DNA from 3 places in the Aurantimonas sp. DM33-3 genome. Region 2 is predicted to be linked to each of the others. Evidence: predicted binding sites of a transcription regulator. Region 2 holds the regulator's gene; each other region holds the start of a gene.
The links. Region 2 encodes PhoB, which activates phosphate uptake and scavenging genes when phosphate is short. Its sites were predicted from a motif close to TGTCATNNANCTGTCAT; they were not measured.
Positions count from the first base shown of each region.

Region 1: a site for PhoB is predicted at 4,423-4,439, ahead of H9Q09_RS04480 (DUF1045 domain-containing protein). Genes of this name have one in related genera too.
Region 3: a site for PhoB is predicted at 3,885-3,901, ahead of ugpB (sn-glycerol-3-phosphate ABC transporter substrate-binding protein UgpB). Genes of this name have one in related genera too.

Region 1 is NZ_JACSGS010000002.1:365,114-371,302, reverse strand. Features, by position in the region: gene H9Q09_RS04500 (glutathione S-transferase N-terminal domain-containing protein) at 97-705, opposite strand; gene H9Q09_RS04495 (SMP-30/gluconolactonase/LRE family protein) at 739-1,623, opposite strand; gene phnN (phosphonate metabolism protein/1,5-bisphosphokinase (PRPP-forming) PhnN) at 1,751-2,350, opposite strand; gene H9Q09_RS04485 (alpha-D-ribose 1-methylphosphonate 5-triphosphate diphosphatase) at 2,340-3,476, opposite strand; gene H9Q09_RS04480 (DUF1045 domain-containing protein) at 3,478-4,161, opposite strand; gene H9Q09_RS04475 (ABC transporter substrate-binding protein) at 4,621-5,649, shown strand; gene H9Q09_RS04470 (ABC transporter permease subunit) at 5,722-6,189, shown strand, end outside.
Region 2 is NZ_JACSGS010000003.1:71,181-77,369, reverse strand. Features, by position in the region: gene pstA (phosphate ABC transporter permease PstA) at 1-830, shown strand, start outside; gene pstB (phosphate ABC transporter ATP-binding protein PstB) at 851-1,663, shown strand; gene phoU (phosphate signaling complex protein PhoU) at 1,683-2,429, shown strand; gene phoB (phosphate regulon transcriptional regulator PhoB) at 2,435-3,178, shown strand; gene H9Q09_RS05345 (GcrA family cell cycle regulator) at 3,285-3,848, opposite strand; gene H9Q09_RS05340 (aspartate aminotransferase family protein) at 4,298-5,512, shown strand; gene argF (ornithine carbamoyltransferase) at 5,527-6,189, shown strand, end outside.
Region 3 is NZ_JACSGS010000002.1:376,206-382,394, forward strand. Features, by position in the region: gene H9Q09_RS04530 (cold-shock protein) at 171-383, opposite strand; gene H9Q09_RS04535 (DEAD/DEAH box helicase) at 704-2,443, shown strand; gene H9Q09_RS04540 (iron-containing alcohol dehydrogenase) at 2,526-3,656, opposite strand; gene ugpB (sn-glycerol-3-phosphate ABC transporter substrate-binding protein UgpB) at 3,998-5,305, shown strand; gene ugpA (sn-glycerol-3-phosphate ABC transporter permease UgpA) at 5,414-6,189, shown strand, end outside.

The sequences.
Region 1 (6,189 bases), on a different contig from region 2:
AGACCTCGTTCTGGCTGCGATGGCCGGCGATGCCGGCGAAGTGGAATGGGAGGGCCGCGCGCGGCCCGCCGACGAGCTATAGCGGAAGTAAGCCCGTCATAGAAATGGCCGGGTGTCGCGAAACGCCGGTCGTTCGGCCGTTGCGGAGCGCAGAGCGGCGAGATGCGGCGTGTCGGGAACCCAGTCGGCCCCGGGAAACCGCAGCGCGACATAGTCGAGCGCCGTGACCGCGGCGATGGTCGCGAGATCTAGCCGTTCGCCGGGCGCGTCGATCCGGGCGTCGAGTTCGGCCAAGCCGTCCACCATCGTGCGACGGCGCTTGCGGCCGATCGGGCTGGCGTCGAAGGTCGTGTCGGCGAAATCGCCGCTGACGATCTTGCGGCCGACCAGCGTCTGCACCGCGGCGTCGCAGACGCCCAGCGCCAGGCCAGCGATCGACAGGATTTGTGGAGCATCATTCCCGGGCGACGGCGCCTCTCCCACGTTGTCGGCGTAGCGTGCGATCAGCAGGCATTCGGCGATCGCCGTGCCGTCGTCGAGGACGAGGCAGGGCACGCGGCCGGCGCTGTTGACGGCCAGCAGCGCGGGATCATCGTTCCACTGGTCGGCGATCTGGACGGTCAGATCGGGCACCGCCGCGTCGATCAGCGCGGCATGGGCGATCCGGGCGAAGGGCGAGGTGTTGTTCTTCAGGAGCGTCGGCATGTCAGCGCTCGCGGTCGGAACAGGCGGTTTCCATCACAGCACCAGCTTCGGTTCGAGCCGGCCGCGCACCGGCAGGTCGACGAGGAAGGTCTTGCCGGCATCGGGATCGGCGCGCCGGCCGGCCTCGTCGAGGCCCGTCCAGGCCGAGGTGACGATCATCCGGTCGGCATTCGGGCCGACAAAGGACGGGCAGGTGACCTGCCGCGCCCCGAGCGCGACGCTCCTGACGCGTACGCCGTCCGGCGAATAGGCGTCGAGCGTGCCACCGCCCCAGCGGGCATTCCAGAGCGTGCCGTCGGCGTCGCAGACCGAGCCGTCGAGGCCGCCGTCGCCGCCGGAATGGTCGTGGAAGAGTGCCGGGTCACCGGCCGGCAGGCCGCTGGCCGGATCGACGGCGACGCGCATCAGGCGGTTTGTCTGCGTGTCGACGAAATAGGCGATGGCGCCGTCGGGCGAGAAGCAGATCGAGTTCGGAATGCCGATGCCCGCATAGAGGCGCTTCAGCTCGCCGGCGCGGTACCAGTAGATCGCCCCGGCCTGCGGCTCGGCCTGCTTGCCCATCGTGCCGATCCACAAGGCGCCGGAGGAATGAACGCGGCCGTCATTGGAGCGGGTGACCGGATTGTCGGCTTCCAGCGGTGTGTGCAGGGACAGACGGCCGGTGGCGGTCTCCCGGATATACAGCCCGTCTTCGGCGGCGATCATCTGCCTATCGCCGTCGATCACCGCCAGCGCGCTCGCCATCACCGGCAGCGGATGCGCCGTCGCCTCGGCCGCGTCGCCGCGCTTTTCGAGCAGCATCCGGCCCTCAATGTCGAACCAGAAGGCGGTGTCCGTCGCCGGATCGTAGGTCGGACCCTCGCCGAGCCGGCAGGCGATGTCGGAATAGAGGCTGACGGATATGTCGGCGTCGCGCATGATGCTGGGTCCGGATTGTCCTCTTGGCGGCTCGGCAGCCGCAGCGCGGCGGACGCGCGCCGCCGCAAATCGGGGCCGAAGATGACTTGGCCGGCCGCCCCTGTCGAGCCTCGGCCTGCGAGGACGGTCAGCTTGCGGCGCGCAGGATCTCGACCAGTCTGCGGCGGCCGTCCTGCGGGCTGCCATCATTGACGATGCGATGATGCGCCTCGGCGCCGGGCGGCACGCTCAGTTCCACCTGCCGGGCGATGCGGGCGGAGATCTCCTCCGGCGTTTCGCGGCCGCGCGCGGCGATGCGGGAGACGAGCACGGCGGGCGGCGCGGTGATCTCGACGATGGCAAGCCGTGTGAAGCGCTCTGCGGCCTGGGCGAGGACCCGGCGCGAGACATTGGCGACGACAATGGTTCCGTCCGTCAGCGCGGTCTCAAGATACGCCGGCAAACCATAGGCGAGGCCATGGGCCCGCCACGACAGGCAGAACGCCCCGGACGCCTCCGCCGCGGCGAAATCGGCGCGGCTCATCACGTCGTGATCCTCGATCGCCGCGATGGCGTCCCGGGTCACGATCCGCCGGGCAAAGACGATGCCCTGTGTCTTCGCCAGATCTTCCGCCGCCAGCGCCAGCAGCGTGTCCTTGCCGGCGCCGCTCGGGCCGACGACGGCGACGAACAGGCCGGGGCTGGTCGGGGGCGTTCCGCCTGCGCTGCGCGCGGGATCAGGCGACACGCCGGCCCTCCCGCCAGACCGCGCGCACCACCGGCGGATCGCCGGCGCTGGTGGAAACGCGCACCACATCGCCGCGCAGCCCCCGGGCGATGGCGCCGCGATCCGCGAGGCCGACGGCGGCGGCCGGATTGGCGGTGACCAGCCGGATCGCCGCCGGCAGGTCGCATTCGCCGCTCTCGGCCAAAGCGAACACCGCCTGCAACATGGAGAAGGGAACATAGTCCGAGGACAGGATGTCGAGGGTGCCCCGGCGCAGGAGGTCGATCGCCGAGACATTGCCGGAATGCGATCCGCCGCGCACGATATTGGGCGCGCCCATCAGGACGTGCAGCCCGGCCTCCCGCGAAGCGGCGGCCGCCTCGACCGTCGTCGGGAACTCGGCGATGCGGGTGCCCAGCTCGATGGCTTCGGCGACATGGGCGGCGGTGGCGTCGTCATGGGAGGCGACAGCGATGCCGCGCTCGCGGCAGACCCCGGCGATGGCGCGCCGGGCGGGCGGCGCATGGCGCTCGGATTCGGCAAGCCGGCGGGCGCTGAAGGCGTCGAAATCGGCATCCGACAGGTTCAGCTTCTTCTGGAAATAGGCGCGATAGGCGTCCATGTCGGCGAACTGGCGCTGGCCGGGCGCATGATCCATCAGCGACACCAGCTTCAGCCGCGGATTGGCGGCGATCTTGTCGAAGCCCTCGACCACGTCCGCCGCCGAGACCTCGCAGCGCAGATGGATGTAATGGTCGGCCCGCACCCGCCCTTCGGCGACGGCGCGGTCGATGGTCCGGCCCATCTCCGCCATGTCGTCGGCGGTCAGCGTGCCGTTCTCCTCGGTGCCGACCCTGAGCGCGTCGAAGACGGTCGTGATGCCGGAGCCGGCGATCTGATTGTCGTGCGCCTGGATGGCGGCCATCTTGTTCCACATCACCCGCGGCCGCGGATTGAAATGGCCCTCGATATGGTCGGTGTGCAGTTCGACGAGGCCGGGGATGAGGATGTCGCCGCCCATGTCCTCGCCGGTGGCCGGGCCTTCGGCGAAGCCGGCGATCACGCCGTCGCGCAAGACCACATGGCCGTCGATCACCGCTTCCGGCGTGACGATGCGGGCATTGGTGAGGATGGTCTCGTCGGGCATGTCAGGCTTCTTCCGAAGGGCGGCGGAACGGATGGACCGAATGGACGCGGAACGGTGCGCCCGGCTCCGGCTCCATGAAGAGAGCCAGATGGTCGATGGCAAGCGGGGCGCCATCGAATGGGGCGAATCTGTCGCGCAGCCGCGCTTCGACGGGCTTGCGCTCGGCGGCCGGAACCTTGCCGGTCAGGGTCATGTGGAAGCGGAATTCCTCGAAGACGTGAGGATAGCCCCATCTCTCCAGATAGTCGCGCTGGCGTTCGGTCAGCTTGTGCGGCTTGCGGCGCGCGATTTCCTCGGCCGTGGCGGGGGCGCGCAGCGGCTCGAAGCTGCGGACGACGGCCGATTCCAGTTCGCCGAGGGCCGGTGGCGTGGTCTCAGGTACCAGCGCGAAGAACGGCCCGAGCCTCGCCAGCACAAGCTCTGCGATCCGCACCGGGTCGCGCGAGGCGCAAAAGGCCGCCAGCCGCGCATCCACCTCGGACAGATCGACGCCCTCGGCAAGCCGGAACGGCGCGCGCATGGTCGCATGAAAGCCGTAGCGCGCCGGTGAGGCGACGAGCGGATCGACGGTGGGATCGGGGTCTCGGGTCGGCTCGCCGTCGAAGGCGCTGCGGCCCAGCCATTCGGCGGCGGTGCGGGTCAGCGGCGCGCCGGCGGGGGGCGTGAAATAGATCGCGGCGCGCATGGTCAGGGTCCTGGGACTGGAGGGCAGCGGAAGGGCATGTCGGTCGGCGACGCTCGCGTTCGGCTTGGTCGCGGGAGAGGGTGGGTCCGCGGGGGATATAAGCGGCATTTCGATCCGGCCACCCTGCGGAGGTGTCGCACGGCACCCGAAGGTCGCGGCGACAGCGGGGACCGGCGCGGATCGCGGCCGCTTCTAGCGCCCGCGCCTGTCCGCTTGATGACACCGGCAAGCCCTGTGCGCCAGTGGCCCCGGCGATGCATGCGACACGCAACTGTCATGGGCCGGTGCTACCGGACTGGCGCTTCCCCGCAACGGAGGCGCAGTCCGGTTTTTCGCCCGCGCCGTCAATGGCCGCGGCTCCCCAGAGGGTGACCCATGAAGATTTCCCGCATGTCCACGACGGCACTGGCGACGGTCCTGTCGCTGTCCACCAGCCTCGCCTTCGCCCAGTCCGGCGAGATGTCGATGGACGATCTCGTTGCCGCCGCCAAGAAGGAAGGCCAGCTCACCACGATCGCGCTGCCGCACGACTGGTGCAATTACGGCGAGATGATCGAGGGCTTCAAGGCCAAGTACGGCATCGAGATCAACGAGCTGAACCCGAATGCGGGCTCGGGCGACGAGATCGAGGCGATCAAGGCCAACAAGGGCAACACCGGCCCGCAGGCGCCAGACGTCATCGATGTCGGCCTGTCATTCGGCCCGTCTGCCAAGGCCGAAGACCTGCTGATGCCCTACAAGGTCGCGACCTGGGACGAGATTCCGGACGACGCCAAGGATGCCGACGGTTACTGGTACGGCGATTATTACGGCGTGCTGGCCTTCGGCATCAACAAGGACGTCATCGACACCGCGCCGCAGAGCTTCGAGGATCTCCTCAAGTCCGACTACGCCAATTCGGTCGCCCTTGCCGGTGATCCGCGCAGCGCCAACAACGCCATCATGTCGCTCTATGCAGCCGGCATCGCCCGGGGCGGCAAGACCGGCATGGAGGCCGCGACGGCCGGCCTCGAGTTCTTCAAGGAACTCAACGAAGCCGGTAACTTCGTGACCGTCGACGCCGAGGCGGCCCCGATCGCCCAGGGCACCACGCCGGTCGCGATGAACTGGGACTACAACCTCCTGTCGATGCGCGACAATCTCAACGGCAACCCGCCGATCGAGGTCGTGGTGCCGTCCGACGGCGTCGTCGCCGGCGTCTATGTGCAGGCAATCAGCGCCTACGCGCCGCATCCGAACGCCGCCAAGCTGTGGATGGAGTATCTGTATTCCGACGAGGGCCAGCTGACCTGGCTGAAGGGCTACTGCCACCCGATCCGCTTCAACGCCATGTCGAAGGCCGGCAAGATCCCGCAGGACCTGCTCGACAAGCTGCCGCCGGCCGAAGCCTACGAGAAGGCCGTGTTCCCGACCCTCGACGATCAGAACGCCGCCAAGGCCGAGATCGCCGCCAAGTGGGACAGCGTCGTCGGCGCCACCGTCCAGTAACAACACAGCGAGTTCGGAAGGGGCGGCCCGTTCGCCGCCCCCTCCGTCCCGATTTGTCAGCAGCGGGGGATCATGGGCGCAGCCATCGACGCAGCCACGGCTGGGACCGCCCACGGCGAAACGGACGCGGCGCCGTCGCGCCGGCCTTCGCGTTCCCTCGCCTGGCTGGGCCTCGCACCCTTCTTCGGCTTCGCCATCCTGTTCCTGATCGGGCCGACGCTCTACCTCGTCGCCGGCGCCTTCCAGGACCGCAGCGGCGCCTTCACCTTCGACAACATTCTCGGCCTGTTCACGCCGCAGATCATGGCGGCCTACGCCATCTCGATCCAGGTCAGCCTCGCCTCGGCGGCGCTGGGCGCGCTGATCGGCTTCTTCCTCGCCCACGCCATCGTCCACGGCCGTCTGCCGGCCTGGATCCGTCCCACCGTGGTCACCTTCTCGGGCGTCGCCTCGAACTTCGCCGGCATCCCGCTGGCGTTCGCCTTCCTGGCCACCCTCGGCAGGCTCGGACTGGTGACGCTGTTCCTGAAGGAGGCGGCG
Region 2 (6,189 bases):
AAGGCGTCGTGAACGCCGACCAGGCCGAAGCCAACCGGCGCCTCGACGACGCGGCGCTGGCCCGCTTCAAGCAGCTGGAAGAGGCCGGGCTGATCCGCTCGTCCGTCGACTGGGGCCTCGTCACCGAGGCGGATAGCCGCTTCCCGGAGCTCGCCGGCCTGAAGGGCGCGATCATCGGTTCGTTCTTCCTGCTGCTGGTCTGTTTCCTGATCAGCGTTCCCGTCGGGGTCGGCGCGGCCGTCTATCTGGAGGAGTTCGCGCCGAAGAACCGGTTCACGGACTTCATCGAGATCAACATCAACAACCTGGCGGCGGTGCCCTCGATCGTCTTCGGTCTCCTCGGCCTCGCGCTGTTCATCGGCGTCTTCGGACTGCCGCGTTCGGTGCCGCTGGTCGGCGGCATGGTGCTGTCGCTGATGACCCTGCCGACGATCATCATCGTCACCCGGAACGCCTTGAAGGCGGTGCCGCCCTCGATCCGCGAGGCGGCGCGCGGTGTCGGCGCCTCGGAGATGCAGGTGATCGGCCATCACGTCCTGCCGCTGGCCCTGCCGGGCATCCTCACCGGGGTGATCATCGGCCTGGCCCAGGCGCTCGGCGAGGCGGCCCCGCTGCTGCTGATCGGCATGAACGCCTTCATCACCTCGGCCCCGTCGGGTCCTCTCGATCCCTCGACGGCGCTTCCGACCCAGATCTTCATCTGGTTCGACAGCCCGGAACGCGGCTTCGTGGCGCGCACCAGTGCGGCCATCTGCGTGCTCCTGGCCTTCCTCTCGATCATGAACCTTACGGCGGTCCTTCTGCGACGCCGTCTCGAACGGCGCTGGTAGATATGCGACAGGAGACTCCCATGATGGAAAATATCCAGGTGTCGTTAGCGAAAGGGCCTGCCGTGCAACCTACCCGTCCGATCAAGATGCGATCCGAGAAGGTGACCGTCCATTACGGTCCCAAGCAGGCGCTCTACGACATCGATCTCGATGTCGAGGAGAACCAGGTGACGGCGCTCATCGGACCGTCGGGCTGCGGCAAGTCGACCTTCCTGCGCTGCCTGAACCGGATGAACGACACGATCGACATCGCCAGGGTGGGCGGCAAGATCACCCTGGACGGCGAGGACGTCTACGATCCGGCGATCGACGTGGTCGAGCTGCGGGCGCGGGTCGGCATGGTCTTCCAGAAGCCCAACCCGTTTCCGAAGTCGATCTTCGACAATGTCGCCTACGGTCCGAAGATCCACGGGCTCGCCTCGACCAAGGCCGAGCTCGAGGAGATCGTCGTCACCAGCCTGCGCAAGGCCGGCCTCTACGAAGAGGTCAAGGACCGGCTCGCCGAGCCGGGCACCGGCCTGTCGGGCGGCCAGCAGCAGCGCCTGTGCATCGCCCGCGCCATCGCGGTGTCGCCCGAGGTGATCCTGATGGACGAGCCCTGTTCGGCCCTCGATCCGATCGCGACCGCCAAGGTCGAGGAACTGATCGACGAGCTGAAGCAGAACTACACCATCGTCATCGTCACCCATTCGATGCAGCAGGCGGCGCGCGTCTCGCAGCGCACGGCGATGTTCCATCTCGGCTATCTGGTGGAGGTCGGCCCGACGGAGAAGATGTTCTCCAACCCGGACGACAAGCGCACCCAGGACTACATCACCGGCCGCTTCGGCTGAACGAAGGCAAGGAAGCGTCATGCCCATGACCGAACATACAGTCACGTCCTACGAAGACGAGCTGAAGCTGATCGTCCGCCGGATCTCGGAAATGGGTGGGATGGCCGAGCGGATGGTCGAACAGTCGGTCGCCGCGCTGATGCGCAGCGACTGGGGGCTGGCCCAGTCGGTGGTCGCCGACGATCTGCTGCTGGACGATGCCCAGCGGGCGCTCGACGAGCGGGCGATCATGACCATCGCCAAGCGCCAGCCGATGGCCGTCGACCTGCGCGAGATCGTCGGCGCCATCCGCATCTCCAACGACCTGGAGCGGATCGGCGACCTGGCCAAGAACATCGCCAAGCGGGTGATCGCGGTCCACGACCATGCCCATCCGGTGCAGCTGGTGCGCGGCATCGAGCATCTGTCGGAAATGGCGCTGGAGCAGCTCAAGGAAGTGCTCGACGCCTATGGCGAGCGGGACTACGAGCGCGCGCTCGCCATGCGCGAGAACGACGAGCAGATCGACGCGATGTACACCTCGATCTTCCGCGAGCTCCTGACCTACATGATGGAGGATCCGCGCAACATCACCTCCTGCACCCATCTCCTGTTCTCGGCCAAGAACATCGAGCGGATCGGCGATCACGCCACCAACATCGCCGAGACGGTCTATTACATCCAGACCGGCAAGCAGCTCGAGAACGAGCGGCCGAAGGGCGACAACACGGCGACGATGACCCAGCCGGTGCCGAACGACCCGCCGAGCCAGGCTGACGGGGGCTGAAACCGATGAGCGCACGGATCGTCGTCGTCGAGGACGAGGAAGCCCTCGGCATTCTCCTGCGGTACAATCTCGAGGCCGAGGGCTACGTCGTCGACGTCATCGACCGGGGCGACGAGGCCGACATCCGGCTGAAGGAGGAGGTGCCCGACCTCCTGATCCTCGACTGGATGCTGCCGGGCCTCTCGGGCGTCGAGCTGTGCCGGCGGCTGCGCCAGCGCGAGGAGACCGAGCGCCTGCCGATCCTGATGCTGACGGCGCGCGGCGAGGAGAGCGAGCGGGTGCGCGGCCTGTCGGTCGGCGCGGACGACTATGTCGTCAAGCCGTTCTCGACGCCGGAGCTGATTGCCCGGGTGCGGGCCATGCTGCGCCGCTCCAAGCCCGAGAAGATCTCCAGCCAGCTTGTCGCCGGCGACATCGACCTCGACCGCGAGACCCATCGGGTGCGGCGCGCCGGCCGCGAGCTCAAGCTCGGACCGACCGAGTTCAAGCTGATGGAATTCTTCATGCAGTCGCCGGGCCGGGTGTTCTCCCGCGAGCAGCTGCTCGACGGCGTGTGGGGCCGCGACATCTATGTCGACGAGCGCACGGTGGACGTGCATGTCGGCCGGCTGCGCAAGGCGATCAATCGCGGCCGCGAGCGCGACCCGATCCGCACCGTGCGCGGCGCCGGCTATGCGCTGGACGAGCAGTTCAGCGCCGCCAGGTCCCCGGCCGCGCCGGCCCGCACGCGACTGAGCGCCGGCGCCTGACGGGTCTCCGCCCGGCGCCGGGCGGCTTCTTCACGAGCCTGAAACGCAAACACCCCGCGCGGCCTGGCCACGCGGGGTGTTTTTCATTCGGTGGGGCCTGCGGCGCCTAGCGGGCGCGGCGGCGATCCGAGAAGGGCTGGAAGGCCAGCTTGGCGTGATAGGCGCAATAGGGCGAGGCATCGCGGGCGTTGTTGCCGCAGAAATGGAAGTCCGGCTTCATCGGGTCGCCGACCGGCCATTTGCAGGTGGTCTCGGTCAGCTCGACGAGGCTGAGCTTGCGGGCGATCGGCACCACTTCGGCGCTCTCGCGCTCCTGCGGCTGATCCATCACCTCCAGCTCTTCCTCCGGCTCCATCTTCAGCGCGGTGGCGCCCATGGTGCGCGGCATGGAGCGGCTCGGGGCCTGCTGCTGCGAGGCGGCGACCAGACGGGCCGGCACCACCATCTCGACAGTCTCGACCTCGGCCGTGCGGCGCGGGGCAGGGCGCTCGACGGCGACCGGCTGCGCGACATTCGGCTGGCGGGCCCGCGATTCGAGTTTCAGGCGGTGCACCTTGCCGATCACGGCATTGCGGCTGACGCCGCCCAGGCGGTCGGCGATCTGGCTGGCACTCAGGCCTTCGGTCCAGAGCTGCTTGAGCAGCTCCACGCGTTCGTCAGTCCAGCCCATGGCAAGCTCCTTTCGGCATAGTCGCGACGGCTGGAATCCCTCCACAAGCGCGACGGCTGACCGCGCCAGAACGCACAAGATATATTGAGGAACTAGGTCCGCCGCACGAAATCTAGTATCTTGACGGCAAGATAGCCCAGCCGCGGACTCGCTGACAAGGCTCGCCGGGGACGCAGGGGAATCGTTTGGGGCTTTTCCCCAGCCTTTGTTGCCGCCCGTGACGTTCGTCAAGCCTATGACCGACAAGCAGGGCGAAAATGCGGTTCGATTGACACCGCGTCGGCTCGCCATGGTATAGCGGAAGCTCCGAAGTCTCGGAAAACGCTCGAAAGCCTGCCCCATCGGCAGGCTTTGGCGTTTCAAGCATCCCGCCCCAGCGGTTCGCGCGCCGGACCGATCCCGCAACAACAACCGGATCCGACTCTTACGATCCAGCAAAGTCAAAGGCCATGGCTGACACGACGGACCATTCCTCGCCACTCTTCGAGACCTATGCACGCGCGCCGCTCGCCTTCGAGCGCGGCAGCGGTGTCTGGCTGGAGACCCGCGACGGCCGACGTTTCATGGACTTCGGCGGCGGCATCGCGGTGAACTGCCTCGGCCATGCCCATCCGCATCTCGTCGAGACGATGAAGGCGCAGGCCGAGAAGCTGTGGCACGTCTCCAATCTCTACGAGATCCCAGACCAGACGCGGATGGCCGAACGGCTGACGGCGGCGACTTTCGCCGACCGCGCCTTCTTCGCCAATTCCGGCGCCGAGGCGGTGGAATGCGCGATCAAGACCGCGCGGCGCTATCACTACGTCAACGGCGCGCCGGAGCGCTATCGCATCCTGACCTTCGAGGGCGCCTTTCACGGGCGCACGCTGGCGACCATCGCGGCCGGCGGGCAGAAGAAATATCTCGAGGGCTACGGCCCGAAGGTCGAGGGCTTCGACCAGTTGCCCTTCGGCGACCATGACGCGCTGCGCGAGGCGGCGGCCCAGCCGGACGTCGCGGCGATCCTGATCGAGCCGATCCAGGGCGAGGGGGGCATTCGCAGCGTGCCGCCCATGTGCCTGACGGGCCTGCGCGAGATGTGCGACAATCTCGGCATCCTCCTGATCTACGACGAGGTGCAGACCGGCGTCGGGCGGACCGGCAAGTTCTTCGCCTACCAGCATTCGGGCGCCGCACCCGACATCCTCGCCTCGGCCAAGGGCATCGGCGGCGGCTTTCCGCTCGGCGTGTGCCTGGCGACGGAGCGGGCGGCCAGCGGCATGACGCCGGGCTCGCATGGCACCACCTATGGCGGCAGCCCGCTGGCGATGGCCATCGGCAACGCCGTGCTCGACGTGGTGCTGGACGACGGTTTCCTCGACCATGTCCACGACATGTCGCTGCAGCTCAAGCAGTCGCTGGCCTCGCTTTCGGACCGCTATCCCGACGTGATCGAGGCGGTGCGCGGCGAGGGGCTGCTGATCGGCCTGAAGGCCAAGGTGCCGAACGGCGAACTCGTGGCGCAGATGCGCGAGGAAGGACTTCTGGCGGTGCCGGCGGGCGACAATGTCGTGCGCCTGCTGCCGCCGCTCAACGTCACCGCGGACGAGGTCCGGCAGGCGATGGATCGGATCGAGACGGCGGTGGCGGCCATGTCGGCCGGCAACCGGCGCAAGAGCGCGTGAGGCGGATGATGACGATGGCAAACGGCCCCAAGCACTTTCTCGACATCTCCGCCGTCCCGAGCCGCGACCTGCACGACATCATCGACGATGCCGCCAGGCGCAAGGCGCTCGGCCGCGACGGTCCGAAGCCTCTGGCCGGCAAGGTGCTGGCGATGATCTTCGACAAGCCGTCGACGCGCACCCGGGTGTCCTTCGACGTCGGCATGCGGCAGCTGGGCGGCGAGACGCTGTTCCTGTCGGGCACCGAGATGCAGCTCGGCCGCTCGGAGACCATCGCCGACACGGCGCGGGTGCTGTCGCGCTATGTCGACGCGATCATGATCCGCACCACCACCCATGACCGGCTGACGGAAATGGCGGAATACGCCACGGTGCCGGTGATCAATGGCCTGACCGACGACACCCATCCGTGCCAGATCATGACCGATCTCCTGACCTTCGAGGAAAAGCGCGGCCCGGTGCGCGGCAAGACCTTCGCCTGGACCGGCGACGGCAACAACGTGCTGTCGTCCTTCGTCGAGGCCTCGGCGCGCTTCTCGTTCAACCTGACCATCGCCACGCCGGCGGGGTCGGGGCCGGACATGCGCTTCGTCGAGCGGGCTCGCAAAGACGGCGCCTCGATCCTAATTACGGAAGACCCGGTGGAAGCGGTGACCGGCGCCGACTGCGTCGTCACC
Region 3 (6,189 bases), on a different contig from region 2:
CGGTCGTGTCTGCCACCCGCGGCGGGCATCCGGGCGATCGCTTCGGCCAAGCCGGTGCAGCGATCGAGCCCGTCTGCGGGCAGGTCGATCAGCGGGCGTTTCGGCGCCTGCCGGAAACCGTCTCGCGACGGGCCCGACGGGGAGCGGACGAAACGGTCCAGCTGGCCGAATTATGCGGGCTGAATGTTGACCGCCTTGGGGCCCTTGCCGCGCGGATCGGGTTCCGTGTCGAAGGAAACCTTCTGATTCTCCGTGAGGGAAGTCATGCCGGAGCGCTCGACGGACGAGATGTGCACGAACACATCGCTTCCGCCCGCATCCGGACTAATGAAGCCGAAGCCCTTGTCCATGTTGAAGAACTTCACCGTACCAGTCTGAGCCATTTTACTACCTGTTTTTCCAGTCGGCGCCGGACGTACCGCCCGCGCGCCGGCACAGAATGGTGGGCAATGACGCGCGATGCAAGCGGGGGCTGTCCCGGAATGACGATATTCCGCTGCGGCAGTGCACAGTGCATGCACCATCGGGACGGCGATCGGCGCGCAAAAACTGCCTGCGTGGGCCGCCCGGAGAGCACCGGCAGGCGCCGTTTCGGTTGAGCCGCGGCCCTGCCTGTGCAATAGGGGGCGCGGCTGGGCGGAAATGCCGCCACTCGCGCGCGTGCTCGTTGCCGCCGCCACTGCCGATACCCAAGGATTACCAGATGCCGTTTCGCACGACGAGCACGCCACTCGCTCACGCGCTCGCAGAGCGCGGTTATGTCGACCCGACCCCCGTCCAGGACGCCGTCCTGGAGCCGCAGGCGGCCGACCGCGACCTCCTCGTCTCCGCCCAGACCGGTTCGGGCAAGACCATTGCCTACGGGCTCGCCCTCGCCCCCACCCTGCTCGGCGAAGCCGAGCGCTTCGGCCCGGCCGGCGCGCCGATGGCGCTGATCGTCGCGCCGACGCGCGAACTCGCCATGCAGGTGACGACCGAACTCGCCTGGCTCTACGCCCAGACCGGCGCCGAAATGGTGACCTGCGTCGGCGGCATGGATCCGCGCACCGAGAAGCGCAAGCTCGCCCAGGGCGCCCACATCGTCGTCGGCACGCCCGGCCGCCTGCGCGACCATCTCGAACGCGGCGCCCTGCAGATCGGCGGCCTGAAGGCGCTGGTGCTCGACGAAGCCGACGAGATGCTCAATCTCGGCTTCCGGGAGGATCTGGAGTTCCTGCTGGAGGCCACCCCGCGCGAGCGCCGCACGCTGCTGTTCTCGGCGACGCTGCCGAAGCTGATCTCGTCCATGGCCAAGCGCTACCAGCGCGACGCCCTGCGCATCGAGGCGACGCGCAGCAGCGAAGCCCATGCCGACATCGAATACAAGGCGATCCGGATCGCGCCGAACGAGCTGGAACATGCCGTCGTCAACGTCCTGCGCTACAACGATGCGCCGAGCGCGATCGTGTTCTGCAACACCCGCGAGGCGGTGCGCCATCTGTCCTCCGGCCTTCTGGAGCGCGGCTTTTCGGCGGTGACGCTGTCGGGCGAACTCGGCCAGGCCGAGCGCAACCAGGCCATGCAGGCGCTACGCGACGGGCGTGCGCGGGTATGTGTGGCCACCGACGTTGCGGCGCGCGGCATCGACCTGCCGGGTCTCGCGCTGGTCATTCACGCCGATCTGCCGAGCGACGCCGAAACCCTGCAGCACCGCAGTGGCCGCACCGGCCGCGCCGGGCGCAAGGGCATCTCGGTTCTGCTGGTGCCGATCTCGCGCCGCCGCAAGGCCGAGCGGCTTCTGGCCGAAGCGCGCATCCGGGCCGAATGGGGCGGCACGCCCTCGGCCGACGCGATCCGCAAGCTCGACGAAGACCGGCTTCTGACCGATCCCGTGCTGGCGCAGGAGTCCAGCGAGGAATATCTCGCCGTCGCCCGCAGCCTCCTGGAGAAGCATTCGCCCGAAGCCGTCGCCGCAGCGCTGGCACGGCTCTATCGCTCGCGCCTGCCGGCGCCCGAGGACGTCTTCGATCCCGGCTTCGGCCCCGACCCGAAGGCCGGCAAGGATTTCGCCGGCAAGGAACGCACGCCGCGCAAGGAGCGCGATCAGGCCAGCGGCCCGATGGTGTGGTTCCACATGGATGTCGGCCGCCGCAACAACGCCGATCCGAAGTGGATCCTGCCGCTGCTGTGCCGCCGCGGCAAGATCACCCGGCAGGAGATCGGCATGATCAAGATCTTCGATCGCGAGACGAAGTTCGAGATCTCCGAGAGCGTCGCCAAGCGCTTTGCCGATGCCGCCGAAGTCAGCGACGGCGACGACATCACCATCTCCCCGACGGGCGCACCGGGCGGGGGCGATTCCGACCGCAAGGGCGGCTTCAGCAAGAAGCCGTTCAACCGCAAGGGCGGCACCGGTCCCGGCAGCGCCAAGCCACGCCGTCCGCGGCCCAAGCCGAAGGGCTGATCCAGCCAATGACGACCGGGCGCCCGGCGCCCGGTTCGTCAATCCTCGATAACCTCCCGAGCCAGGCGTTGCGCCTTTCGGCTCAATAGGCCTCTTCGAGCAGTTTCAGGAAGTCGGCTGTGACGGCCGGGCGCGGATTGGTGGCCGTCGAGTGGTCGCGCTCGGCGCCCTCGGCGACGAGGCCGAAGCAGTCGCGCGGCACGTTCATTTCCGACAGGGTCGTCGGCATGGCGAGATCGCGGTTGAGCGCGGTGATCGCCGCGGCCAGATCGGCGCCCGCCTCCAGCCCCATCGCAGCGGCCAGCGCCCGGTATTTCTCCTCGGCGGATGGCGCGTTGTAGCGCAGCACCGCCGGCAGCAGGATGGCGTTGATCGTGCCGTGATGCAGGCGCACGCTCTTCAGTCCGCCCAGCGGATGCGACAGCGAGTGGACCGCGCCGAGCCCCTTCTGGAAGGTCATGCCGCCCTGCAGCGCCGCCATCATCATCTCGCTGCGCGCGGTGATGTCGTCGCCGGCCTCCGTCGCCCGGCGGATCCAGCGCATGGCGCGGGCCAGCCCGTCCAGCGCGATCGCCTCTGCCGGCGGATTGTAGCGCGGCGACAGATAGGTCTCGATGCAGTGGGTGACGGCGTCCATGCCGGTCGCGGCGGTCAGCCCCGAGGGCAGGCCGACGGTCAGTTCCGGATCGCAGATCGCAACGCTCGGAATCATGTGCGGCGAGATGAAGCCGAGCTTGCGTCCGTCGTCGAGCGTGACGAGCGCGGCGCGCCCGACCTCGCTGCCGGTGCCCGCGGTCGTCGGAATGGCGATCAGCGGCGGCTTGTTCGCGGTGATCTTCGGAATGCCACCGAGGATCGCGGCGTATTGTTCCAGCGGTCCGGCATGGGTGGCCAGCAGCGACACCGCCTTGGCCAGGTCGATGGGCGAGCCGCCACCGATCGCCACGAGGCTGTCGCAGCCATGCTCGCGATAGAGCGCCAGCGCCGCGTTGACCGCCGCTTCGGTCGGGTTCTCGGGCGTGCCCTCGAAGACCACCGTGTCGACAGGCAGGCCGCCGGCCGACAGCACCCGCCCCACCAGCCCCGCCGCGACGATCCCCTTGTCGGCGACGATCATCGGCGTGCGCACGCCCAGTTCGCGCAATTCCGCGCCGAGCAGGCTGGCGGCGCCGACCTCGAACTGGATCTTCGTCAGATAGGTGATCAAGGCCATGCGTATCTCCCCAATGGCATTTGGCACGCGGGCCCTGCCCCCTCCGGCGGACGCGCACGGGGACATGTCCTAATCCTTGCGAACGATTTTGGGAATGCCGCCGCAGCTTGCGCGGGCCAGTGCTGCGCGGTTCGCACGTTGCAGCCTGAATCCGGCTGACGGCCGCCAACAGGCGCACGACGTGCGCCGGATCACGGTCGTTACAGCCGCCATACCGAGTTTTTCCACTGTCATCGAACCTTCATGCTTGTGTCACCGATCGGTTTTGAAGCACTCCTAGAGAAGCGGCTTGCAACGAGCTCGGCAACAGGGCCCGAGAGTCGCATCAAGGGTGAGGAAACATGATGAACCGCAAAATTCTGGGCGCCGCCGTCGCGCTGGGCGCGCTGGTCGCTGGCGCAGGTCAGGCCATCGCCGTGACCGAGCTGCAGTGGTGGCACGCGATGTCGGGAGCCAACAACGAAGTCGTTGACACGCTCGCCAAGGAATTCAACGAGAGCCAGGACGCCTACAAGATCACCCCGGTCTTCAAGGGCACCTATCCCGAGACGCTGAACGCCGGCATCGCCGCCTTCCGCGCCAAGCAGCCGCCGGCGATCATCCAGGTCTTCGACGTGGGCACCGGCGTGATGATGGGCGCCGAGGGTGCGGTCATGCCGGTCGCCGACGTCCTGGAAGCCGGCGGCTACAACTTCGACAAGTCGAACTACCTGCCCGGCATCGTCGCCTATTACTCCAAGCCGGACGGCACGATGCTGTCCTTCCCGTACAATTCCTCGTCGCCGATCCTGTACTACAACAAGGACATCTTCGAGAAAGCCGGCCTCGACGTCGACAGCCCGCCGGAGACTTGGCAGGACGTGTTCGCGGCGGCCCGCACCATCAAGGAATCGGGCGCGGCCGAGTGCGGCTACACCTCGACCTGGCTGACCTGGATCCACCTCGAGAATTTCGCGGCGTGGAACAACGTGGCCTATGGCACCAACGAGAACGGCCTGGCCGGCACCGACGTCGAGCTGAAGCTCAACGAGCCGCTCTATGTCCAGCACTTCCAGGACATCGCCGATCTCGCCAAGGACGGCGTCTTCCGCTACGGCGGCCGCACCTCGGAAGCCAAGCAGCTCTTCCTGTCGGGCGAGTGCGGGATCCTGACGGAATCCTCCGGCGGTCTCGGCGACATCGTCAAGTCGGGCATGAACTACGGCATCGGCCAGCTTCCCTATGACGCCAATGCCGAGGGCGCGCCGCAGAACACCATCCCGGGCGGTGCCAGCCTCTGGGTCTTCGGCGGCAAGTCCGACGAGGAGTACAAGGGCATCGCGGAGTTCTTCAACTTCCTGTCCCAGACCGAGATCCAGTCGCGCCTGCACCAGGTGTCGGGTTACCTGCCGGTGACCATGGACGCCTACGAGGCGACCAAGGATTCGGGCTTCTACGAGAAGAACCCGGGCCGCGAGACGCCGATCCTGCAGATGATGGGCAAGGAGCCGACCGAGAACTCCAAGGGCGTGCGCCTGCCGAACCTGCCGCAGCTGCGCGACATCGAGAACGAGCAGTTCGAGCTGATGCTGTCGGGCCAGCAGGACGCCCAGGCCGCGCTCGACAAGATCGTCGAACTCGGCAACGAGGCGATCGCCGAAGCGCAGTAAGCGCCAAAGTCACCGACGCCGGGCGGTTCGACCGCCCGGCGTTGTTCTGCCTGTCGCCCTTTTCCCGTCGTCACGCGCCATGCGCGGCGGCCCAGTCCCAGAGACGCCGTGTCGAAAGCCGTCTTTCCCAACAAATGGCTGCCCTATCTGCTGCTCGCGCCGCAGGTGGCGATCACGCTGGTGTTCTTCTACTGGCCGGCCAGCCAGGCGCTCTACCAGTCGGTGCTGCGCCAGGATCCGTTCGGGCTGAAGACGACCTTCGTCGGCCTCGCCAATTTCCGCTCGGTGCTGAGCGATCCCGGCTATCTCAATGCGGTGAAGGTCACGGCGATCTTCTCCTTCTCCACCGCGATCCTCGCCATGGCGCTGGCGCTGCTGCTGGCGTCGGCGGCCGAGAAGGTCGTGCGCGGCAAGGGCTTCTACCGCACCCTGCTGATCTGGCCCTATGCGGTGGCGCCCGCCGTCGCCGGCATGTTGTGGCTGTTCATGTTCAACCCCGCCATGGGCACCTTCGCCTACATGCTGCGCCGGTCGGGCTACAACTGGGACCCGCTCTTGAACGGTGACCAGGCGATGCTGCTGGTGGTGGTGGCGGCCGCCTGGAAGCAGATCAGCTACAACTTCCTGTTCTTCGTCGCGGCGCTGCAGTCGATCCCGAAATCCCTGACCGAGGCCGCCGCCATCGACGGGGCCGGCTCGACCAAGCGGTTCTGGACCATCGTCTTCCCGCTGATCGCGCCGACGACCTTCTTCCTGCTCGTCGTCAACACGGTCTACGCCTTCTTCGACACCTTCGGCATCATCGACGCGGTCACCGCCGGCGGGCCGGCGCGCGCCACCGAGACGCTGGTCTACAAGGTCTATATCGACGGCTTCGTGAATCT